One region of the Nonomuraea sp. NPDC049480 genome, then DNA from elsewhere that is predicted to be linked to it. Evidence: riboswitches for the same ligand, from Rfam matches in the RefSeq annotation. Region 1 holds a riboswitch; each other region holds the start of a gene.
The links. A riboswitch is a leader RNA that binds a small molecule or an ion and turns the genes downstream of it on or off. The one in region 1 is predicted to bind cyclic di-AMP.

Region 2: another riboswitch for cyclic di-AMP. It lies ahead of ACIBX3_RS45750 (hypothetical protein); the one in region 1 lies ahead of ACIBX3_RS25440 (coiled-coil domain-containing protein).
Region 3: another riboswitch for cyclic di-AMP. It lies ahead of ACIBX3_RS33620 (glycoside hydrolase family 25 protein); the one in region 1 lies ahead of ACIBX3_RS25440 (coiled-coil domain-containing protein).
Region 4: another riboswitch for cyclic di-AMP. It lies ahead of ACIBX3_RS17720 (C40 family peptidase); the one in region 1 lies ahead of ACIBX3_RS25440 (coiled-coil domain-containing protein).

What each region holds. Positions count from the first base shown of each region.
Region 1 covers NZ_JBITMD010000008.1:443,356-446,867, reverse strand. Annotated here, with positions in the region: gene katG (catalase/peroxidase HPI) at 1-650, shown strand, start outside; gene ACIBX3_RS25440 (coiled-coil domain-containing protein) at 894-1,853, opposite strand; cyclic di-AMP (ydaO/yuaA leader) riboswitch at 1,860-1,998, opposite strand; gene galT (galactose-1-phosphate uridylyltransferase) at 2,067-3,146, opposite strand; gene ACIBX3_RS25430 (DeoR/GlpR family DNA-binding transcription regulator) at 3,143-3,512, opposite strand, start outside.
Region 2 covers NZ_JBITMD010000024.1:28,391-31,902, reverse strand. Annotated here, with positions in the region: gene ACIBX3_RS45760 (hypothetical protein) at 1-176, shown strand, start outside; gene ACIBX3_RS45755 (alpha/beta fold hydrolase) at 212-1,057, opposite strand; gene ACIBX3_RS45750 (hypothetical protein) at 1,095-1,883, opposite strand; cyclic di-AMP (ydaO/yuaA leader) riboswitch at 2,069-2,203, opposite strand; gene ACIBX3_RS45745 (DUF5302 domain-containing protein) at 2,329-2,532, opposite strand; gene ACIBX3_RS45740 (rod shape-determining protein) at 2,732-3,512, shown strand, end outside.
Region 3 covers NZ_JBITMD010000013.1:208,380-211,891, reverse strand. Annotated here, with positions in the region: gene ACIBX3_RS33625 (MFS transporter) at 1-731, opposite strand, end outside; gene ACIBX3_RS33620 (glycoside hydrolase family 25 protein) at 929-1,663, opposite strand; cyclic di-AMP (ydaO/yuaA leader) riboswitch at 1,677-1,818, opposite strand; gene ACIBX3_RS33615 (FAD-dependent monooxygenase) at 2,216-3,406, opposite strand.
Region 4 covers NZ_JBITMD010000005.1:354,374-357,885, forward strand. Annotated here, with positions in the region: gene ACIBX3_RS17710 (LysR family transcriptional regulator) at 1-516, opposite strand, end outside; gene ACIBX3_RS17715 (class I SAM-dependent methyltransferase) at 587-1,300, shown strand; cyclic di-AMP (ydaO/yuaA leader) riboswitch at 1,587-1,747, shown strand; gene ACIBX3_RS17720 (C40 family peptidase) at 1,821-2,330, shown strand; gene ACIBX3_RS17725 (hypothetical protein) at 2,409-3,209, shown strand; gene ACIBX3_RS17730 (M48 family metallopeptidase) at 3,223-3,512, shown strand, end outside.

The DNA.
Region 1 (3,512 bases):
TCCGGCGCACGTTCAACGAGGCCGGCGGCGCGAAGATCTCGCTCGCCGACCTGATCGTGCTGGCCGGCTCGGCCGCCGTCGAGAAGGCAGCACGCGAGGCCGGCGTGGCGCTGACAGTGCCGTTCCGCCCGGGCCGCACCGACGCCACTCAGGAGCAGACCGACGTCGAGTCCTTCCTGGTCCTCGAGCCGAGGGCCGACGGGTTCCGCAACTACCTGCGTTCCGGCGAGAAGATCCAACCGGAGGTGCTGCTCGTCGATCGTGCCTACATGCTCAACCTCACCCCGCCCGAAATGACCGTCCTCATCGGCGGCCTGCGTTCCCTGGGAGCCAACTTCGGCGGTACCCAGCACGGCGTCCTCACCGACCGGCCCGGCGTGCTCACCAACGACTTCTTCACCAACCTGCTCTCCCCGGGCACCCGGTGGAGGGCATCGGAGTCCGAGGAGCACGTGTACGAGATCCGCGACGTGGCCACCGATGAGGTGAAGTGGACCGCCACCGCGGTCGACCTCGTCTTCGGCTCCAACTCCCAGCTGCGAGCCCTCGCGGAGGTCTACGCCGGCCAGGACGCCCGCGACAAGTTCGTGACCGACTTCGTCGCAGCCTGGACCAAGGTCATGGAACTCGACCGGTTCGACCTCGCCTGACCCGTCTCCACCCCGCGAGCCCGGTCGAGCAACCGTGATCGACCGGGCTCGTCCGCGCTTGGATCCTGCCATCAGCGGTCGCAGGGACAGTTCGGCCGCGATCTGGTTCAGGTGGTGCCGGACCGTCGGCCGCGCCCGACACACAGGACGACCTCGGCGGACGTCACCCCACAGGCCCGGCGACCAGCTCAAACGCCTTCTTCACGTGCGCGAACAGCTCACCAGCCGCTATTCGTCCCGTCTTCAGTGCATCGAGATGTGGACGTGGTCGAAGTGGTTCTCGGTGATGCTGCCGCGATTCGACATCCCGCGCCAGCCCGAGCCATGGTTGATGCGCTGCTTCCAGATCACGTACTTGACGCCGAGCTTGTCCATGTTCTTGATGGTCCATTCCGCGATCCTGTCCCCCAAGGCGAGGTTCACGCCGGTGGGCATCGAGCCCCCGGTGCTCATCATGAAGTCGCAGGCCCGGCCGAGCGGGTGCTCGCCGCCGGCGCCGGAGCGGAAGCAGCCCACCGCGAACGGCAGCGCGAAGTTCTTCCGCACCTGCTCGCGCATCAGCCGCGTACGGGGGGTGATGTTGTCGGGGCCGGAGGGCAGTTCGGGGGCCCAGCTGCCGTTGGAGGTGCGGCCCGTGCCGAACGGCACCAGGTCCTCGAGCTTCTCCTTGATGTCGTCGATGACGTCCTCGGCCTCTTCACGCTGCTCTGCCACCTCGGCCGCGTCCTCGCGGATCTCGGCGGCGAGCGCGACGGCCTCGTCGGCGGCCTTCTTCTTGTCGTCGCGGGCCTTCGCGACGCCCTGCACGAGCGCCTGCTGCTCGGCGGTGACCTGCTCGAGAATGGCCGCGCTTCCGCCGTTCTCGACCAGCAGGTAGCCGGGCACCGCGGCGGGGTCGCCGTTCTGGTAGCGCAGCCGGGCTATCTCCGCGACCCGCTGCTCGGTTTCGGCCAGCGTCCGCTCGGCGGTGGCCAGCCGCTCCTTGGCCGTCTTGGCCGCCTGCTGGGCCTCGGCCAGCTCGACGCGCTTGAGGTTGTACGTCTCGATGAGCTTGTCGACCTTGGTGTTGAGCTTCTTGAGCTGGGTGCGCAGCTCGGATTCCGACGGTTTCGGTGCGGCCGACGCCGCGGTCGCCGGAAAGAAGGCAAGGGCGGTGGCCGTGACGAGGCCGATGGCAAGTTTCGCGGGGGACGAAGCCGCCACGTATGTTGTTCCTCTCCCTCTGCCGGCCGGGTTAGCTGACGGGTTCGGGCATGGGAGCAGTCCCTACCACCGAAATGGATTCACCCCACGTGCGATGGGTCCCCGGCTCCCGGGCGACACGCCCGGGATTAGGCGTGCAACGGCTGTTACGGCCGCTGCATATGGGGATATTAGTGGTAGATCACGAGTAATGCGACCTTAACGTGCAATCCATTAGTGATCTACTCGTGATCGGAGCATGAGTGCGGCCTCCTCCGGCAGCACGTCGTTGACGAAGGCCCCCATCGCCGACTCCGACCCGGCCAGGTACTTCAGCTTCTCCGGCGCCCGCCGGATGCTGAACAACTCCAGGTGCAGGTAAGCCAGCTCGCGGTCCTGCCGCACGGGCGCCTGGTGCCAGGCCGCGATGTACGGCATCACGACCCCGAACAGCCCGTCGAAGGCCCGCAGCAGCGAGGTGTACAGCGGCGCGAACGCGGCCCGCTCCGCCTCCGTCAGGGCCGCCAGGTCGGGCACCTGCCGGTGCGGATAGACGTGCACCTCGAACGGCCAGCGCGCGGCGGCCGGCACGAAGGCCGTCCACAGCTCGTTCTGCGCCACCACCCGCGTGCCGGCGGCGCGCTCGGCGGCCAGCACGTCGGCGAACAGGTTCCCCGGGCCCTTGTGGCGGGAGGCGGCCCCGAGCTGGAGCTTCGTCCGCGGGGTCACGTAGGGGTAGGCGTAGATCTGCCCGTGCGGGTGCGCGAGCGTGATTCCGATCTCCGAGCCGCGGTTCTCGAAGCAGAACACCTGCTCCACGCCCTCGATCCCGGACAACTCGGCCGTTCGGTCGGCCCACGCCTCCATCACCAGCTCGACCTGGGCGTCGGAGAGCCGGGAGAACGAGGAGGAGTGCTCGGAGGTGAAGCAAACCACCTCGCACCGTCCCACGCCCGGACGAACCTCACTCAGCCCACCCACGGCCTCATAAGTCCCAAAATTTCCGGAAAAAGAGGGGAAGCGGTTCTCGAACACCACCACGTCGTAGTCGTGCGCCGGGATCTCCGTCGACCGCGATTCCGACGACGGGCACAGCGGGCACTCGGCCGCCGTGCCGGTCGGCTGGTGCGTCCGCGTCTGCCGATGCCCCGCCATCGCGACCCACTCCTCGGTCAGCGGGTCGTACCGCAGCTCGGAGGCCATCGGCCGGGGGTCGAGCAGTCGCCGGTCGATCGCGCTCCTGTCGGCGTCGTCCCGCCGGTCGAAGTAGATCAGCTCTCGGCCGTCGGCCAGGTGGGTGATGGTGCGCTTCACAACGAGCCCTCCGCGATGATCAGTTCTCCGGCCCTTTCGGCCAGCTCCGTACGTGCGTCCTCCGGCAGCCCCGCGTCGCTGATGACCACGTCGGCCTCGCTCAGCTCGGCGATGGTGCTGATGCCGATGGTGTTCCACTTGGTGTGGTCGGCCGGGACGACCAGGCGGTTGGCGGCCGCCACCAGCTCCCTGTCGGTCTCGGACTCGAGCAGGTTGGGCGTGGTGAAGCCGGCGCGGACGCTCATCCCGTGCACGCCGAGGAAGAGCGTGTCCACGTGCAGGCGACGGATCGCGGCGACGGCCACCGGGCCGACCAAGGCGTCCGACGGCGTGCGTACGCCGCCGGTCAGGACGACCGTGCGGTCA
Region 2 (3,512 bases), on a different contig from region 1:
AGGACGGCATCGAGGACATCCTGATCACGCTGGGCGGCCAGTACCACATCATCCGGCCGATCAGCGGGCGCGGCGGCAAGGGGCTGTTCCTCTATCTGGCGCTCGACCGCTCGCGCGCCAACCTGGCGATGGCCAGGCACCAGCTCCGCGGCATCGAGGAGAAGCTGGAGGTCTGACCGCCGGCGGAGGCGGCCGGGGGCCGCCTCCGTCTTCACGCGCTCGTGAGCTTGGTGATCTCGGTGACGATGTCGGACCAGACGGGGCGCGGCAGATCGTGGCCCATGCCGGGATAGGTGACGAGCCGGGCGCCGGGGACGGCCGCCGCTGTGGCATGGCCGCCCGCGACGGGGACGAGCAGGTCCGCCTCACCGTGCAGGACCAGCGTGGGCACGGCGACCCCGGCGAGCCGCTCCGTACGGTCGCCGGAGGCCATGATGGCGGCGAGCTGCCTGGACGTGCCCGCCGGGTCGAAGCACCGGTCGTACGCCAGGCCGGCCATCGTGGTGATCCGCTCGCGGTCCAGCTCGTAGCCGGGCGAGCCGATGACGGACCAGGTGCGCACCGCCTGGGCCTGCACACTCTCGCGGTCCGGAGGCGGGGCGGCCATCAGCACCGAGACCGCCGCCTCCGCCGGCGGGGCGACGTCGGGGCCGGGCGTCGACATGATCGAGGTCATGCTGAGCACACGTCCGGGGTGCCGGATGGCCAGCGTCTGGGCGATCATCCCGCCCATCGACGCGCCGGCCACGTGGGCGGCGGGCCAGCCGAGGGCGTCCATGAGGGCGGCCGCGTCGTCGGCCATGTCGTCGAGCAGGTACGGCGCGGGCGCCCCCGGTCCGGGGACGCCCGCGTCGTGGAAGTGCGTGGACAGGCCCGCGTCGCGGTTGTCGAACCGTACGACGTGGTGTCCCTGCTCGACGAGGAGCTCGCAGAACTCCTCGTCCCAGTGGATGAGCTGCGCGCCGAGCCCCATGATGAGGAGCAGGGGTCGTCCTGTGGGCGGGCCGAAGCTCTCGTAGGCGATGTCGATGCCGTTGGCGGTTACGCGGGTGGTCACGGAGACCAGAATGACATTCTGGTCTCCGATCGTAAAGTCAGCGTCTGATGAGCCTGCGGAAGCGCTCGCCGCCGAGCACCGCGCCGCCGCCGGCCATGGCCAGGACGCCCACGAGGAGGACGCTGCCCACGGCGCTGGACTCCTCGACCTCACCCTCCGGGGCGGCCTGTACGGGAGCCGCCTTCTGAGGCGGGGCCGCGACGGCCTTGCCGGGAGCCGCGGGCTGCTCCTCAGGCGTCTCTTCGGGCGTCTCTTCGGGCTTCTCCTCTGCCATGACCTGCGGGGGCTTGGCGGGATTGGTGTCCCTCTTGGCCCAGGCACGGGTGGAGAAGGCGACGGGGTGGTTCTTCTTGCCGACGCCGTCGCCCCACTTGGTGATGACGTAGTCGACCTCGATGTGACCCTGGCCGCCGACGCCGTCCACGCCGAGCGTGTCGGGGTTGAACCTGCCGCCGGTCAGCTCGGCGAAGGTCTTGGCGTCCAGGTCGAGCATGACGCCACGGCTGGAGGGCTCGCCGGGGCCGCGGTCGCCCACGAAGAAGGGCAGCTTCTTGCCCTCGTAGACCACGTAGCCCTCGGTCAGCAGCGGCCAGCTCGGGCTCGCGGCCATGCCCTTCTGCATGCGCTTGCCACTGGCCGGCAGGCCCGTGTCACCGGCGCGGCCGGAGGCGTCGTCCCAGAAGTAGGACGCCGTGGTAGAGCCCTTGAGGAGGATCTTCTCGTCGTTGTCGGAGTCGGCGTGGGCCGCCACGCAGGCAATGGTCAGCGCACCTACGGCGGATGCGGTGAACAGAGCGAAGGAACGCAGGCCAAAACGAGCAGACATAGAGCAGTGAGGTCCTTTGCGAGGGGACAGGGACACGCGCTCACGGAAAACTGGCGCAGCCGGGCAGAACGCCTGACATGGTGACTGCGCGGGGCGCGGAAAGAGCCTGAGGGAAAGGGCCGATCAGGAGGCGGCCGGCACTACTGCCCTGTCTGGGGGTACGACGCGGTGGTACATCATTGGGGGTGTCCTCTCCATCACGCCTACCGGGTTAGCTGACGGGTTCGGGCTTGGAGATGCCCTACCGGCGCGTGGCCGGATTCACCCCAACAAGGTGGGTCCCCGGTTCCCGATCGATCGGGATTCGGCTATGTAATTGGCCCACACTTTAACCAGGCTTTCCGGACATACGCAAACGATTCATCACGAATCGGACAGAAGATCTACCTAAGTGGGCAAAGAAAAGAGGGGGTACGGCAGGCCGTACCCCCTCCAACTACCAGCATCAGCCGCCGCTCTTGCGCCTGAACGATCTTTTACTCGCAGCCGGACCGTGCGCCCCCCCGTGGATCTTGGATGGGTCGCCGCCCCTGCCACCCTCGCCCGCGCCCGCATGCTGGTTGCGCTTGCGCTCCAGCGCCTCGCGGAACTTGCGCTTCATCTCGTCCTCGGGAGTTTCGCTGACTTCCGGCTCCGGTGTTTCCGCCATGAGGACCTCCATGGTGTTGGGGACACTGACAGCTTCGCATGACGCCGCGTACGACGCGAAACCGGCCTGGCCGAGACTCCCGGGGGTAAAGGGGAACCGTTACGTTCCTGGTGTTGCCTTGGGGCAGATCCGGAAACAGAAGCGGCATGATGGTCCACCCCCCGGTACGGCGATGATCCTCCTCGGTCACGACCTTGCGATGGATCTCGGAGCGGCCGGCACACGGATCTACGTCAAGCGCAAGGGAATCGTGCTCGACGAGCCGTCGGCCGTCGCGCGCGACGCCGTGACAGGCCGGGTCCTCGGGTATGGCGCGGAGGCGGTCCGCGACGGCTTCGGCGAGACGTGCTGGCCGATCAGCGGCGGCCTGCCGGCCGACGGCGAACTCACCCGGCGCCTGGTCCGGCATTTCCTGCGCAAGGTGCACCGGAACCCGTTCGCCAGGCCGCGCGTGGTCATGGCGCTGCCGGAGGACGCCACGCCGATCGACCGGGCGGCGCTGCGCGACATGGCGTTCGAGGCGGAGGCGCGGGGCATCCTGCTGGTCCCGCACGGGCTGGCCGCGGCGCTGGGCGCGGGTGTGCCGGTCAGGGACTGCGCCGGGCGGATGGTCATCGACATCGGGCGCGACGCGGCCAGGATCGCGGTGCTCTCGCGCGGGGCCGTGGTGGCGTCCGGCGCGGTTCCCTGCGGCGGCCACACCATGAGCCTGTCGATCGCCCGCCTCGTCGAACACGAGCACGGGCTGCTGATCGACGAGCGCGAGGCGGAGGCCGCCAAGCGGCGCGCGGGCACCGAGTGGAAGCCGCTGCAGCGGCAGGTGGTGGTGCGCGGCCGCGACGTGGAGTCCGGCCGGGAGCGGGCGGCGACGCTGCCGGTGCAGCTGATCTACGAGGCGACCCGGCAGCCGGTCGAGACGATCGTGCGGGCGGCGGTCGGGATCGTGGAGCGCTGCCCCGCGGAGCTGGCCGCCGACCTCG
Region 3 (3,512 bases), on a different contig from region 1:
CCCTGTCCGCCGCCGCCCAGGTGGGCCAGCGCGTGGGCGTCGAGCCCTTCGAACTCCGCACCATGCTGCGGACCGTGGTCCCCGCCGTGCTGTGCGGCGTTCTGAGTGCCGTGACCTGGCCCGTGATGCCCCTCGTGAGCCTCAGCGGCGTGGTCGTGGTGAGCGTGCGTCGCGGGAGCGGCACGGCCGAGCGAGGCCAGCAGGCCCAGAAGCGCGATCCCGCCGAAGACCACGAGGGTCCAGAACGTGAACCGCCAGCCGAGCGCCTGGCCGACCGCGGCCCCGATCGGCGCGCCGAGGATCGTGGAGGCGGTCAGCCCGGAGAAGACGATGGCCACCGCGCGTCCCTTGCGTGAGGGTTCGACCAGCTCGGCGGCGTACACGGCGGCGATGCCGAGGAACGCCCCGTGGGCCATGGCCGACACGATCCGGCCGGCCATGATTGTCCCGTACGCCGGTCCGAGTGCGGACAGCAGATTGCCCAGCAGGAACACCCCGGTGGTGGTCAGGAGCATCGACCGCCTGCCGAACCTGGTGCCCAGCGCGGTGAACACGGGGGCGCCGATCGCGACGCCGAGGGCGTACACGCTCTCTAAGGCGCCGACGGCACCGATCGTGACATCGAGTGCTTGGGCGATCTCGCGGACGACTCCCGCGACGATGAACTCGTCGGCGCCCATCGCGAACGCTCCGACGACCATCGCCCAGATCGCCAATGGCAGCTTTCTCATTGCAGTCTCCTTGAAGAAGACGAGCGCCTGTCCGGAATCCCGCTCCAGCAGGCCTGACGCCCCCTCAAGCATCCATACCCCCTAGGGGTATTCCCGGATGACGGAACTTTTGAGAAGACCGGTCGGGCGCAATGCGTACGCAGCACTGGGGGGCGGCGCGCGGCACGCACGAGCGTGCCGCGCGACCAGGGACTCCGTTACTTGCGGCCCAAGGCGCGGAGCTGGTCCAGGCTCACAGACGTGACGTTCTGGTCCACCGGGCTGTCGGTGTACTGGTGGATGGTCCACGTCTTCCACGGTGCGGGCGGCGTGACCGCGCCTCTTGCCTTGCTGTAGTGGGCAACCCACAGCGGATACTGGCCGAGGCCTTGACCGTAGGTGCCGGCGAAGTTCCAGCCGGAGTAGAACAGCGGGGTGATGCCGGTCTTGTCCTTCACCCGCTCCAGCCACTTCCTGGCCCAGGCGTTGACCTCGGCCACGGACTTGCCGTCGGTGGTCTCCAGGTCCAGGACCAGGAGGTCACCGGTCTTGCCCGGCTGCTTGTCGACGACGGAGAGGAAGAAGTCGGCCTCGGCGACGGGGTCGTTGCCCGGGTGACCGTAGTGGTAGACGCCACGGACGATGTTCAGCCGGGCCATTTCATCCCAATGACGAACGAAAGCGCGGTCGATGAAAGAGGTGCCCTCGGTCGCCTTGACGATGCCGTACTTGGCGTCACTGGCGGCCCAGTCGTGCGCCGGCTGATAGTTGGAGACGTCCTGGCCGTAGACGAGCTTGTCATTGTCGGCGTGCGCGGGACCGGCGACGGACACACCGGCTACGGCGGTGGTCACGGCCAGCAGCGCGGCGGCAGCGTACTTGGCCAGGATGCCGGGAGTGGCCGTTCGGGCGATGCCGGTCTTCGGGGCAGGGGTAAGACGATGGGCGGCCATCGGTAGGGAGTTCTCCTTGCTTCCATACCGCTTACCGGGTTAGCTGACGGGTTCGGACATGGAAGCTGCCCTATGGCACCTCGGTGCCAATTCACCCCAAGTGAAACGACTGGGTCCCCGGTTCCGCCCACAGGCGGATTCAGCGGTCACAGACAGACCTGTGATGTATGCGAGGTCAAAGTAACGACCAGATAAACCGGACGTATGGTGCACAACATAATGCATCAACCAAAATACTGACAAGTGGACAAACCGGCAGTCGCCGAGTTCGCCCCTCCAGGCGGCTCCGGAACCCCGCTTCCGGCAAGGGATCCGCCATTTCGCGGGCAAGTTCGTCGCTTGCAGAGCGGCACGCATGACTTGACCTGGGCTTGGAGGAATCTTTACGGCAGGGCGACATATCGGTCGTTGGCCAATTTGCGCACAAACGCCTCTCAACTCACTCAAATCGCACGCGGGACAGTCAGGCACGGGTGCGAAGTACTCACTTGAGCGGGGCGGTCGCGGCCAGAGCCGCCCGGGCGGCGCGACGTGGGCGCTCCGGCGTCTCCGTCAAGGGGTGGAGCCGGTCGGGCTCGTCAGGTGGGGCCGGGCGGGCGTCTGCCAGCCGAAAGTGCCGCTGGTCGCGCGCAGGAACGCGGCGGTGGGCAGCGCCCACGTCACCACGTCACGCACCTGGGCGGCCAGCGCGTTCCCGGGGTTGAGGAGGCGGCCCGCTCTGGCCGAGGCGCGGACCAGCCCCTGGGTACGCCTCCGGCGGGCACGGTCGTAGGCGGCCAGCGCGGTGGCCAGGTCCGCCGAGCCGGCGGCGAGCGCGGTGAGCACGACCGCGTCCTCGAGGGCCTGGCAGGCGCCCTGGCCGAGGGCGGGCGTCATGGCGTGGGCGGCGTCGCCGAGCAGCGCGACCCGCCCGGCGACGTAGCTGGGCAGGGGCGTGGCCAGGTGGTAGATGTCGTGGCGCAGCAGCGCATCCGGTGGGGTGGCGGCCAGCAGGGCCGGAACGGGATCGTGCCAGCCGGCGAACCGGGCGGCCACGGCGGCCAGGTCGTCGCCGGTGTGGGCACCTTCCGGGGCGGTGCGGTCGGCGAACCAGTACACCCGGCCGTCCGCCAGCGGCAGCGCCCCGAACCCCTGGCCGCGCCCCAAGGTCTGAAACGCTCCGGGCAGGCCGGCGGGGGCCGCGTCCGCCGGGGCGAGGCCGCGCCAGGTGATCTCCCCGGCGTACGCCGGACCAGGATGGCCGGGGAACAGCACCCGGCGCGTGAGGCTGTGCACCCCGTCGGCGGCCACCACCAGATCGGCCCAGGCCGTCCCGGACCGCCCGTCCGCGACGAACCGCACCTCCCCGCCTCCCACGCCGGTGACCCGGTGCCCGGTGCGCAGGTCCGCTCGCGCGGACGCCTCGGCGAGCATCCGGTGCAGGTCGGCCCGGTGCAGCACGTACGCGGGAACGCCGTGGCGGGCGGTGAGCTGTTCGACGGTGGTACGCAGCAGCCACCGCCCGGAGGGTGTGCGTACCCCGGCGGCGCCGGTGGCCACGCTGCACTCCCGCAGGGCGTCACCGACCCCGAGCCAGTCCAGCGCCCGGACCGCGTTCGGAGCAAGGGCGATCCCCGCCCCGACCGGCGCGAACCGCGGCGCCTGCTCGAAGACGGTGACTCGCCACCCGGCACGGCACAGCCCTGCCGCCGCGGCGAGCCCGCCGATCCCACCACCGATCACGATCGCGGTCCGCTCCGACATGCCGACCTCCGTCACATAACTCGAACATCTCTGTACGAGATTGCGCCTACCCGGAAGCTCGACGAGCTAACCAGCCGAGCCCTCACCGCCGAGATTCGGATCGTCA
Region 4 (3,512 bases), on a different contig from region 1:
CGCGACCAGCAGCTCGTCCTCGTGCACCGGCGTCAGAACGACACCTGTCGCACCGGCCACGTCCCACGAGGTCAGCAAGGCGATGTCCGTATCGCCGTCCAGTACGGCCGCGCACGGGTCGTGCTCCCCGGACCGGACGGTGAGGGACAGCTCGACGCCCGGATGCCGGCCCGCGAACGACCGGAACCGCTCGGGCAGATAAGTGGTCGCGGCGCTCGGGAACGCCGACACCCTGACCCGGCCCGCCTCGGCCGTCGCGAAGGCCCGCATGCGTGTCTCGAACAGCCGCATTCCCCTGAGCACCTCGCCGGCCTGCTCCAGCGCCGCCCGCCCCGCGTCCGTCGGCCGGACCCCGCGCGGCAGCCGCTCGAACAGCCGCACCCCCGTCTGACGCTCCAGCGTGGCGATCTGCCGGGACACGGCGGGCTGCGTCATGGACAGTTCCTCGGCCGCGGCTGAGAACGAACCCAGCCTCCCGACCTCTGTCAGCACCTTCAGCGACCATAGATCAAGCATGCGTCGAGCTTATGGGTAACATGCCCAACCCGCAGTGGTGCGCATGGCTCGACGCCGTCATGCTCCATCTATGGACACGATGGACAACCACCAGGACACATGGCTGAGCGAGGTGCTCCCACAGGGGCCACGACGGGTGCTCGACGCCGGGTGCGGGCGCGGCGAGCTGGCCGCCGAGCTGATGAGACGGGGCCATGACGTCACCGCGATCGACATCTCTCAGGAGGCCGTCGAGGCGGCCCGGGCGGCCGGCGTCCCCGCGCTACGAGCCGACATCGCCTGCTATCCCGGCTACGACGATGGATCGTTGTTCGAGGTGATCGTCATGTCGCTCTCGTTGCATCACGTGCATCCGCTGGAGGCGGCGCTGGATCGAGTGTCCGCCCTGCTGGAAAAGGACGGGCTGCTGGTCGTGGACGAGTTCGCGTGGGACTGGGCCGACCGGGCCGCGGCCGTCTGGTTCTACGATACCGGATCGTTGCTGTCTGCCGCAGGCGTGGCGGACTTCCCGCCCGCCCTGGAGGGTCCCGGGGGCGACCCGGCCGAGCGGTGGCGCGCGGCGCACGTGGATCACACGCCGGCGGACGGCATGATCGCCGCCCTTGCCGAGCGGTTCGAGATCACGAGCTTGAGGCGAGAACCGTACTTGTGGCGATATATCGGCGGAAAGGTGACAAACGGCAGCATTGCGCTCCTCAATGACCTTTACCGCATCGAACGGGAACGGATCTCTGATGGAACGCTCCCATCGACGGGGTTCAGGGTGACGGCGCGCAAGGTGTGACAAAAGGGGCAATCGGGACCTTACAGAGGGGTGGTCCGGCAATTGTGAGCAGAGTCACATTTGCGTAACGGAACCTGGTGTTCCAGCAGGGGTTTCAAATCTGACAAGACCCCCTGTCTGATCTTTACAACCTGACTCGCCCTTTGCTGATTCTTGACGTTTCGGCGTAGCTTCTGGCCTCGCGGCGACAAGCCATGTCACCGCGAACCGACATCGGACCTCCGATGTGAGACAGATACAGATCCGCCGGTCGCCGCCGCGCATCCCCATTGAGAACACCTGAACAGGCGGCGGCCCGCCGAGTCCGTGCAGCCAGGAGGCACGGAGCCGGGGAACCAACGATCCCGTTCCCCCGGGATCAGGGGTGAATCGGCGCTCAACGCGCCGTAGGGCTACTTCCAGGCCCGAATCCGTCAGCTAACCCGGTAGGCATTCGTGGAAGTCCCAAGGAGACATCCTGTCTACCTCTCTGCACAACCCCCGCCTGTCCCGCCTTGCCCTGAGTGGTGTAGCGCTCACGATGACCGTGGCGGCCGGAGGTCTGATCCTCCATGCCCCAACGGCTGAGGCGGCAACGACGAGCGATTCGGCCAGGACCACCACGGCGAAGGCGGCCTCCACCGCCAAGTCCGCGAAGTCTGCCAAGGCCCTCAGGATCGCTCGGCAGCAATCGAAGGCCCGCAAGGCCGTGGCCGTGGCCAAGAGTCAAGTCGGTGACCCGTACCGTTACGGCGCCGAAGGTCCCGGCTCGTTCGACTGCTCCGGTCTGACCCAGTACTCCTGGAAGAAGGCCGGGGTGACGCTCCCTCGCGTGGCGGCCAGCCAGTTCGCCCGCATCAGGAACAAGGTCTCCTGGAGGAATCTCCAGCCAGGCGACCTGCTGTTCTTCAGAGGGCTCGGCCATGTGGGCATGTATGTCGGCAAGGGCAAGATGGTGCACTCGCCGAGTAGCGGCAAACGGGTGCAAGTCGTCAAGCTGAGCGGATGGCGCAAGTCGTCGTTCGTCGGCGCGGTCCGTCCCGGCATGTGACACTGCCCCGCCCGAGGAATCGGGCGGGGCGGTCCCATTTCCGGGGTCCTCCGGCGCGGCGGACTACGATCGGGCATCGTGTCCCAGCAGGTGAGCCGACGAGCCGTGGTGGCCGCTCTCCTGCTCCTCGTCCCCGCCAGCGCCCCCATCCCCGGATTTCCCCCTGAAGCGCGCGATCTGTGGCGCGAGGAAGCCGTCGTGGCCCGCGGAACGCGGTCCGTGGTCGTCGGCCGCCGGGCCTCCCCCGCCCTCGGCGACCTGGCGCGCCGCGCCGACACCGCCGGGCGCCGGGTCTCGGACGTCCTCCGCGTCCCCGTGCGACCGCTCGTCGTCGTCCCCGAGTCCGCCCGCGAGGCCGCCCGCCTGGCAGGGGTGGAACGGCTCGACGGGCTGGCCGCGGTGGCCGGCCGCGGCCGCGTGATCGTCGTCCCCGAGGTCTTCGCCCGGCTCAACTCCACGGGGAAGGACGTCGTGCTCGCGCACGAGCTCACCCACGTCGTGGCGGGCACCGACGGCCTGCCCATCTGGCTGTACGAGGGCTTCGCCGACTACGTCGGCTACCGGGACGCCGGCCTCCCCCTGCGGACCGCCGCCGCCGAACTGGCCGAAGAGGTGCACGCCGGGCGGCTCCCGAGCGAATTGCCCGGACCTGCGGCCTTCGCGGCGGACGGCCGGGACCCCGTACGGCTCGCACGGGCGTACCAGGAGGCCTGGCTGGCGTGTCGCTTCCTCGCTGACCGCTTCGGTGAGGAGACGCTGGTGAGGCTCTACCGTGATGCCCAGGCGGCCGGCGTCGATCGGGCGCTCGCCTCGCTGGGGCTCTCCGTGGGCACGCTGACGGCACGGTGGCGCGCGTACGTGCGAGACCAGCTCGCGTAAAAGGGGGAGGCGCATGAGCGAACGACAGGAAATCCGCAAGCCCGGGCCCGCGGCCGGGGATCCGGGCTCGAGCGACCCCGCCGGGGATCCGGACTCGAGCGACCCGGCCGAGGGCGGAGACGTGGCCCCAGGGGACGGCGCGAACGCCGGCGAGAGCCGGTTGCGGCGGCAGGCCGCGATCGTGCTCCTGGTGCTGGGGGCCGTGATCCTGGCCGTGGCCGCCTTCAGCACCCCGTGGCGGGTGATCGCCACCGGACCGCCGGACCCGGCCCGCGACTTCAGCGCCGCCGAGATCGCCAGGTC